Regions from separate parts of the Paraburkholderia sp. GV068 genome, predicted to be linked through region 2. Evidence: riboswitches for the same ligand, from Rfam matches in the RefSeq annotation. Region 2 holds a riboswitch; the other holds the start of a gene.
What was found. A riboswitch is a leader RNA that binds a small molecule or an ion and turns the genes downstream of it on or off. The one in region 2 is predicted to bind manganese.

Region 1 (4,418 bases), on a different contig from region 2:
TCGCGGCAGGTCACGCGGTTGCCGGTCCAGTTATGGAAATACTCGTGGCCGACCACCGCCTCGATGTTCGCGAAGTCCGTGTCGGTCGCCGTTTCCGGGTTCGCCAGCACGTACTTCGTGTTGAAGATGTTGAGCCCCTTGTTTTCCATCGCGCCCATGTTGAAGTCGCTCACCGCGACGATCATGAAGCGGTCGAGATCGAGTTCGAGGCCGAAGCGTTGTTCGTCCCAGCGGATCGAATTGATCAGCGAATCCATCGCGTGACGGGTCTTGTCGAGATCATGCGGCTCGACCCACACCTGCAGCAGCTTTTCCTTGCCCGAGCCGGTTTTCACACGCTCTTCGAGCGCAACGAGCTTGCCGGCGACAAGCGCGAACAGATAGCTCGGCTTCCTGAACGGATCTTCCCAGCGCGCGAAATGACGGCCGTCCGGCAGATCGCCTTCCTCGAGCAGATTGCCGTTCGACAGCAGCACCGGATAATCGGCTTTGCTGGCTCGCAGCGTGACCGTGTAGGTCGACATCACGTCCGGCCGGTCGAGGAAATAGGTGATGCGCCGAAAGCCCTCGGCCTCGCACTGCGTAAAGAAGTTTCCGCTCGACACATACAGGCCCGAGAGCGTCGTATTCGCCGCCGGATTGCAGATGCTGGTGAGCGTGAGCTCGAAGCTGTCGGGCACGTTGTCGAGCACCAGCCCGTGCTCGTGCGGATGCGCGTTGGCGAACGGCTGACCGTCGAGCGTCGCGCCGACGAACTCCAGTTGTTCGCCCATCAGTTCGAGATGCGGCGCGCGCGCGGCGTCCGGGTTGCGGCGCACGCGCATCGTGTTCTTTACGACCGTGCGTTCGGGCAGCAGATCGAACTCGAGCGCGACGGTGTCGATCAGAAAAGCGGGCGGCGCATAATCGGCGCGGCGGATCACATTGGGCGTTGCGGTATCGGCCATGGCGTTCTGTAGTGATGGGACTCGAGCGGCCGGCGCACGAAGACGCGCGAGCCGGGCTTGTCGAGCCATTGTACAAAGCCTCGGGCAATCGTGCGGCGCGCGCTTTTCAGATAGCCGTTCGGCCGATGCGCGCTCGGACGCCCGCACCGCTCTTGCTCACGCTCAAGCTCCTGCGGCGTGGGAGCGGAAGGGAGCGGAACGGCGCGGCGCGATCGACGGTCATACGTACAATGAAAGACGAACGAACAGAAACGCTTCACGAGGTAGACCATGACAACGAATATCTGGACGCGCCGGGCCATGCTGCTGCTCGCGGCACTGAGCGTGCTGCTGTCCGGCTGCACGACCTACGTGACCACGCAGGTCACCGCGTTCTCCGACTGGAGCGGCGGCGACGCGGCCCGCACCTACGCGTTCACACGCGAGCCCGACCAGCGGAACAATCTCGAGCTGACCACCTATGAGCGCATCATCGCCAACGAACTCGCCACGCATGCGTTCCGCCAGGTTGACGGCAACGACGCGCGCTATCTCGTCGGGCTCTCGTATGGAATCCGCTCGGACATGGTGACGGTGGCCGAGCCGGTCTACTACAACCCGTGGCCGGCGCCTTACTGGGGCTGGGGCCGTCCGTACGATCCGTGGGGGCCGTGGGGTCCGTTTCCCGCAGGCTACGTGAACCAGAGCTATCCGATCTTCACGCATCTGCTCGGCGTGCGGATCACCGAGCGCGCGACGGGCAAGGAGGTCTACAACGTGACCGCGCGCAACTCGGGCGGCGAGTCGTCGCTGGTGAGGGCCATGCCGTATCTGGCGCGCAGTGCGCTTGCCGACTTCCCGCTTGGCAACGGCGTCGTGCGCACGGTCAAGATTCCGCTTGGCAACAGCGCGGGTGCTTCCAACGAAACGCCGGTGCCGGCTGCAGCGTCGCCGGCTGCCGCGTCGGGCGCGAAAGCCGTGCAATGACCGCGACGCGACCGCAAGCGCGATAAAAGCGTGACAAGAGCGCGATCCGGCAAATGCCGGCATCGCGCGCACGTCGTCAGAGCCCGCCGCCGAACAGCGCCATCGTTCCGAGAACCACGAACAGCACGGCGGCGATGCCGTGCACGATGCCGGTCGGCAGACGGTGCGCGAAGCGGTCGCCGAGCAGGATCGCCGGGACGTTGGCGATCATCATGCCGAGCGTGGTGCCCGCCACCACGCCGAAGAAGTCGTGAAAGCGCGCGGCGAGCGCAACCGTCGCGATCTGCGTCTTGTCGCCCATTTCCGCGAGGAAGAAGGCCACGACAGTCGCGCCGAACACGCCAAGATGCGTGCGGTTCGTGTTGGCTTCTTCGTCGTCGAGCTTGTCGGGCACGAGAATCCACAAACCCATGCCGATGAATGAAATGGCCAGCGCCCAGCGCATGATGGCCGGCGTGAGCAGCGAGCCGAGCCACGCGCCGAGCGCGCCCGCGCCCGCGTGATTGACGAGCGTCGCGACCAGCACGCCGAGGATGATCGGCATCGGCTTGCGATAACGCGCGGCGAGCACGAGCGACAGCAGCTGCGTCTTGTCGCCGATTTCGGCGAGCGCGACCGCTCCGGTGGAAATGAGGAAAGCGTGGAACACGTGGGTTGGAATCCGCGGGCCGGGAAATGAACGAGCGACGACCCACGACACGCCGGGCCCAATTGCGGCGGGGTGTGGGTCATCGGTCTCGCCAGGCCAGAGGCTGCGGCTGCCACGGCCATGACGGCCAAGTCTGTTGACAGGCGCCCCCGCGAGCGCACGTTGTTGCGAGCCCGGCTAGATGCCGGGCGAACGTGGCGCGGGGCGGCTACTCCCCAATGAGGGACGGATTATAGCAGGCGTCGCCGCGCGACCGTTCTGCCGGGAGCAGAATTCGCGTGAAATCGGATCGCATGTATTCGACTGCAACAGTCGTCGCAGAAAGTTAATTGAAAGCATCTAGGGGATTCTCTTTGCGAACGCGACCGTCTGACAGTCGAATTCCCAAAAACCTACAGATGTAGGGATATTCCCAGGCCCAGATGGGAAATTTCTGCAAATCGCCATAGCACTCAAATTAGCGTCGTAAACGCGAGACGGATACAGATGGATACGTCTTTTGTGGCTGATTTAATTCAGAATATTCAGTATGATTCCGGCGACTAAGGAAGCCTGAGCCAAACTACACGGCCAATCGTCAATGGCCTAAATAATCGGGCCAAAGTGCCGTTAATTCGCTGAACCCTACAAAAGAAGTCTGGATTGTCCCCCGGCTGGAAATTGCCGGTCCGCGCGGCGCGCATACGCTGTGACGGCTGCGTATTCCGTCAGGCGCTTCAGCCTCTCCTTGCTTCAACGCGCGAACACCGATATGCCCGATCCGCACTGGACCATTCCGGTCGCTCGCTGGTCTAGCTGGCCTGCTGCCGCCACCGCCGCACCCGACATCGGTTTTATCGAACCGATCGTGCGGCGGCGTCTCAGCACGCTCTCGAAAGCCGCGCTGAAGGTGGCGCACGATTGCGTCGGGGCCGACGAGGCGCGCGTCGTGTTCGCGTCGCGGCACGGCGAACTGCGCCGCACCACGGAGATCCTGCGCGCCATCAGATCCGGCGAGCCGGTGTCGCCGACGGCCTTCAGCCTCTCGGTGCTCAATGCGATGACGGGCGTGTTCGGCATCGCGCGCGGCGACCGCTCGGCGGCGAGCGCCATTTCGGCGGGCCCGGAAACGCTCGGTTATGCGCTGCTCGAGGCGTATGCGCAACACGCAACGCAATCGGCGTCACCGGTCCTGCTGGTCTACGCCGACGAACCGGCCGACCCCGCATACGGAACGATCGACGATGAAGTGCAGGGCGGCGCGATCGCGCTGCTCTTGAGTAACGAAACGGCGCTCGGCCATCTGGTCTGTACACGGTCCGCATCGCCGGGCCTGCACGACCAGGAGGAGCCCGCAGCAAGCCGCTTCGCCACGCAAAGCCAGGCGCTGCTGCATTGTCTCGAAACCGGCGAGCCCGCGGCCTGGCAGGGCGCCGGCGTCCTTTGGCAGTGGGAGTGGCATGACCGCGCGGCTTGACTACACGTGGCGATTCTTCGCCACGGGCATGGCTTTCGTCGTGTTCGGCATCTGCGGCGTGCTGTTTTCGGTGCTGGTGTTTCCGCTCGCGTGGCTGTGGCCGCATCGCGCGTCGCGGCAGTTCGCGGTGACGAGCATCATCCACTGGTTTTTCCGCGCGCTCGTCGGCGCGTTGCAACTGATCGGCGTGATGAAGCTCGAAGTGTCGGGCGGCGAGGCGCTGCGCGCGCGCGGTCCGTCGATCGTGGTGGCCAACCACCCGACCTACCTCGACGTGATGGTGCTGCTTTCGCTCACGCCGCACGCATGCTGCGTCGTGAAAAACGCGCATTGGAGCAACCCGTGTTTCTGGGGCATCGTGCGTTCGGCGGAATACGTGAGCAACGCCGATCCGGCGGAG
Region 2 (4,418 bases):
TTAGAATGCGTTTCATTCCATTACCATTCAACAAGCGGACTTCACTTCAGCATCCGTGAGACCTATACCTCGATGCTGTGCAGTGACCTGAAGGAAATCAACGGCAGGATATCCAGCTTAGATTATCCCGGACTTGGTCCGAGGGTTCCCACACGCCGGGAGCAATCAAAACGACTTTGGTTCAGATCGGCGGCAGGGCGGTTCGTAGCAGCGGTATTTTCGACATAGCAATAGAGCAACTATCTATTTGCAAGCTATCGGAAGGCTGCCTGGGGCGCCCGGGTTCCGGGTTGTTGCACGCGAGTCGCGTAGGATCATACAGGACCCAGCGGGTACGGGACCTTGGCGTACTCAGTCTCCGGTCGTGCGTGGAGAGACGTTTCGTAGACCTGAGGCGGAGCAGATCCGGCCGTCGTGCTCGAAAACGTGGTCCCGCAGTACCATCGACAAACCGCCAAAACAACTGCAACTCGCCCAACGCGCTGCCCCACCCACACGCCTCGTAGCCCCCGCCTCACCTCTTCGCTGAAATTTCAGATCGTTCTCATCCATTCGCTGAATCGCCGCGCGCTGCCTATGCAATTCCCATCGATATGGGAATAGTTGCGCGTCGGCCTACGCCGACCCTTTCGCATTCCAGTGCGACAGGCATTGCGAGATCACTCGCCGGACTAAGAGCTTTATTTGCAATTCATGCACAAAATAACCAGATCAATTCTCGCGGCATCGGTGGTTCTTCTTTCGCAGATTCCTTGCGCACAAGCGGCGCCGCAAGCGGGCGCAAGCCAGTTCGCCGGTCCTTATGTTGGTTTCAAGCTAGGCGTCAATAATTCGGATGCATCGGGCGCATTCAACAAGGCGTCGCATAACACGGTGTTTCCGGGCTTCACCGCCGGATACAACTTCGACGTGCAGCGGTTCGTGGTAGGAGCCGAGGCTTTCGCGGATTTGCACCACGGCTCCACCACCTTCAAGGACGCCGGAATCGACGCCAAATTCGGCATGCCGTTTAACCAGTTCATGCCGTACATTCGCGCCGGCTTTACGGGCGACGACCCCGATACGCGGTTCCATTGGGGCCTCGGCGTGGACTACAAGTTCGCGGAGCATGTCAGCGCGGTCGCCGAATGGACCACGGACTCGAGCCATCACGACGGCACGAAGAGAACAAACAATAGCTTCACGGTAGGCGTCCAGTATCACTTCAATTAATGACTCGATGAGCTTGCGCGCGGCAAGAAAACAGACCGCTGCGCAAGCTGCATGGACACCACACTTGGCACGCAGTAAAAGCTCGGCTCACGGCGAACACAGTCAACAAGCTTCTTTGCGAAGGCTTGTTGCCTCCGCCCACTCCCGCTAAAATCCCCGGGTCACTGGGGAGTAGCCTTCCTTCACGCATCGCGGCATCGCCTGAAGGAGAGCGCGTCAACATACTTGGCCTGCGGGTCATGGCGCGTTCGACCGGGTCGGTTTGGCGAGACCATTGGCGCACTGCTTCGTTCTGGTCGGACGGGTCGCGGTGCGTCATGGTTCGTCTTACGTCCGACCTCGGAGCCGCTGTGAAATCCCGCGCTGTTCAATCTCCTCGTCTTCTGCTCAACTTGCTGTCGCGCGATCTGCCGCGCCGCACGTTTTCGGTCCATCACGTCGATCACGTCAATCCCTTCGATGCACGGAGCCGCGCATGACCGGTCTTCTCATCGAACTGGCCATCATGCTGGTCGTCATCCTCGTGGCGGCCGAGCTTTTCACCAACGCGCTCGAACATCTCGGCGAGCGGCTTAAGATATCCGAAGGCGTGACCGGCTCGTTGTTCGCTGCAGTCGGCACCGCGTTGCCCGAGACGCTCGTGCCGCTGATAGCGATTGTCGGCGGGACGAGCGATCGTGCCGTCAACGAGGAGATCGGCGTGGGCGCGATTCTCGGCGCACCGTTGATGCTGTCCACGCTGTCCACCTTTCTGATGACGCTCGCCGTGCTGCGCTCGCGCGGCGTCGGCGGACGCGTCGCGCCGGAGCGTTCGGGCTTCACTCGCGATCTCAACTATTTCCTCTTTGCCTTCCTGCTGGCCGCCGCGGCCATGTATGTGCCGCATGAGCAGCGCATCGTGCGCGCGTTGTTCAGCGTCGCGCTCGTCGGCGTGTATGTCGCCTATGTCGTGGCGACTTTCCGCGCGTCGAACGATCTCGTCGATGCAGGCCACGGCACGGAAGCGCCCGGCAAGATGATGCTCGCGCGCCTCGGCGTGCCGACCAACCTCGCGACGATCGCCGTCCAACTGCTGATCGCGGTCGCGCTGCTCGTGTGGGGCGCCGAGGGTTTCATCCACGGCGTGCGGGGCGTGTCCGTGGTGGTCGGCGTATCGCCGCTGCTGCTGTCGCTGCTGATCATTCCGATCGCCACGGAGTTGCCGGAGAAGGTCAACAGCATCCTGTGGATTCGCCGCGGCAAGGACACACTCGCGTTCGGCAACATCACGGGCGCGATGGTGTTTCAGGGCACCTTGTTGCCCGCTATCGGCATTCTGCTGACGCCGTGGACGCCGCGCATCGAGGTGGTGACGGGCATCGTCATCACACTGGTCGCGGCGGGCTGGCTGCGGCTCAACGCCCGCGAGCGCGGCGCGCCCGTGTGGGCGCTGCTGGTCTGCGGCGCGCTGTACGCCGCTTATCTGGCGATCACGCTAAGCCGTTAGGCGTTCGAGCCACGTCGCCGGCGAATCACAAGCCGCGGCGATGCTCCCGCCCAATACATCGATCTAACGGCTTTTCTCTCGCCAACTCCCGGAATCGCGCGATGCGGGACGACGGCATAATTTCACAAACCATTGCGACATGGGTCTCGACAAGCGCCGCCGACGAAATCACCGTTGCGCGGCGCATTCTTCGCGCATGTTGTCGATGCATCAAGCGGCAGGGAACCAGTCGAGCAAGTCCGCGGAGGCGGGTATGAGCCACATTGTCATCGTCGGATCGGGCGGCCATGCAAAAGTCGTCATCGATATTGTCGAGCAGGAAGGAAAGCACAGCATTGCCGGGTTAATCGACGCATACCGCAACGTTGGTGAACGGACGCTCGACTATCCAGTGCTAGGCGGCGAAGCCGATCTTCCCCGTCTCGTGGCTGAACACGATCTGCAAGGCACCATCATTGCAATCGGCGACAACGTCGTCCGCTCGAAAGTGGCGGCGAAGGTCGGAGCGCTTTGCCCCCAACTGCAGTTCATGAATGCCATTCATCCGCGGGCCACGATTGGTCGCGGCACAACGGTCGGGGCGGGCAGTGTAGTGATGGCTGGAGCGGTCGTTAATCCCGACTGCCGCGTAGGCCAGTTCTGTATTCTGAACACGAACTCGTCGCTGGATCACGACTCTGTGATGGACGAGTTTTCGAGCCTGGCGCCCGGAGCGATAACGGGTGGCAACTGCCGGATCGGTGCGTATTCCGCCATTAGCATCGGCGCAGTGCTTCGCCACGGCATCAACGTCGGGGAGCACAGCATCGTTGGCGCGGGAGCTACCGTTCTGAGGGACGTCGAGCCCTATTCGGTCGTCTACGGCAGTCCCGCCAGGAAGGTGCGCGACAGGGTTGCCGGGGCCCGCTATCTGTGAATGCAGGCCGCACCACGTTCACCCTGTCTACAACTTGCCCGGCAGTTCCATGCGGCAATAAAGTCATCGTGCACTAAACCGCAACACGCACTGGATTTATATGAACGTTGTTACGTCGGATGACAGCATCGGCGTCGTGCCGACTCATCCTCTATCGAAGCATTTCATTGTGATCGGCTACCGGGACGGGGCTTTCTCGACCATCCCTAACAAGTTCTTCAGGAACTGGCTGGATGAAGAGGCCTCCGACGGAGTGTTTCATATCGGCCGATGCAGTGTTCTCGGCGTGGGTTCGGTCGCCAGATACGACGGCCATGCGCAGAAGCTGGTGATTGGAAAGAACGTCGCAGGCGGTATGGGGCTCAAGTTCATTCTGAACGCCCAGCATGAAACGAAGACCATATCGACGACCATGTTCAGCATCTACGGCAACGGTCTCACCAATGCAATGATGCCGCAATACGCTGACACCGTTATTCATAACGATGTGTGGATCGGCGACGAGGCTGTATTCCTGGGCGGCAGCGTCATCGAAAGTGGATGCGTTATCGGTGCGCGCTCGCTGATACCGCCGAACTTCCGCAGCGAACCGTATGGTATCTATGCGGGCTCGCCGGCGCGGCTGGTGCGTTTCCGCTTCTCGGAAAAAGTACGGGAGCGCTTGCTGGAGCTGGCATGGTGGGACATGTCGCTGCAGTGGATCAAAGACAATAACGATGCGTTCGTTGTCGATCTCACGGCGGACGAGGGTCGTGCGCTCGAAGTACTCGGTGAGCTTCAGCGGGCGAAAGCCGCCGAACTGGC

Region 1: it holds a riboswitch for manganese, as region 2 does, so the genes downstream of both, C8K18_RS00205 (TMEM165/GDT1 family protein) here and C8K18_RS23225 (sodium:calcium antiporter) in region 2, are expected to answer to the same signal.

What each region holds. Positions count from the first base shown of each region.
Region 1 covers NZ_QBUB01000001.1:36,926-41,343, forward strand. Annotated here, with positions in the region: gene pepN (aminopeptidase N) at 1-947, opposite strand, end outside; gene C8K18_RS00200 (DUF4136 domain-containing protein) at 1,218-1,913, shown strand; gene C8K18_RS00205 (TMEM165/GDT1 family protein) at 1,990-2,562, opposite strand; yybP-ykoY riboswitch at 2,574-2,791, opposite strand; gene C8K18_RS00210 (beta-ketoacyl synthase chain length factor) at 3,314-4,018, shown strand; gene C8K18_RS00215 (1-acyl-sn-glycerol-3-phosphate acyltransferase) at 4,002-4,418, shown strand, end outside.
Region 2 covers NZ_QBUB01000012.1:141,336-145,753, forward strand. Annotated here, with positions in the region: gene waaC (lipopolysaccharide heptosyltransferase I) at 1-16, opposite strand, end outside; gene C8K18_RS23220 (outer membrane protein) at 730-1,212, shown strand; yybP-ykoY riboswitch at 1,367-1,551, shown strand; gene C8K18_RS23225 (sodium:calcium antiporter) at 1,688-2,698, shown strand; gene C8K18_RS23230 (acetyltransferase) at 2,952-3,614, shown strand; gene C8K18_RS23235 (acetyltransferase) at 3,715-4,418, shown strand, end outside.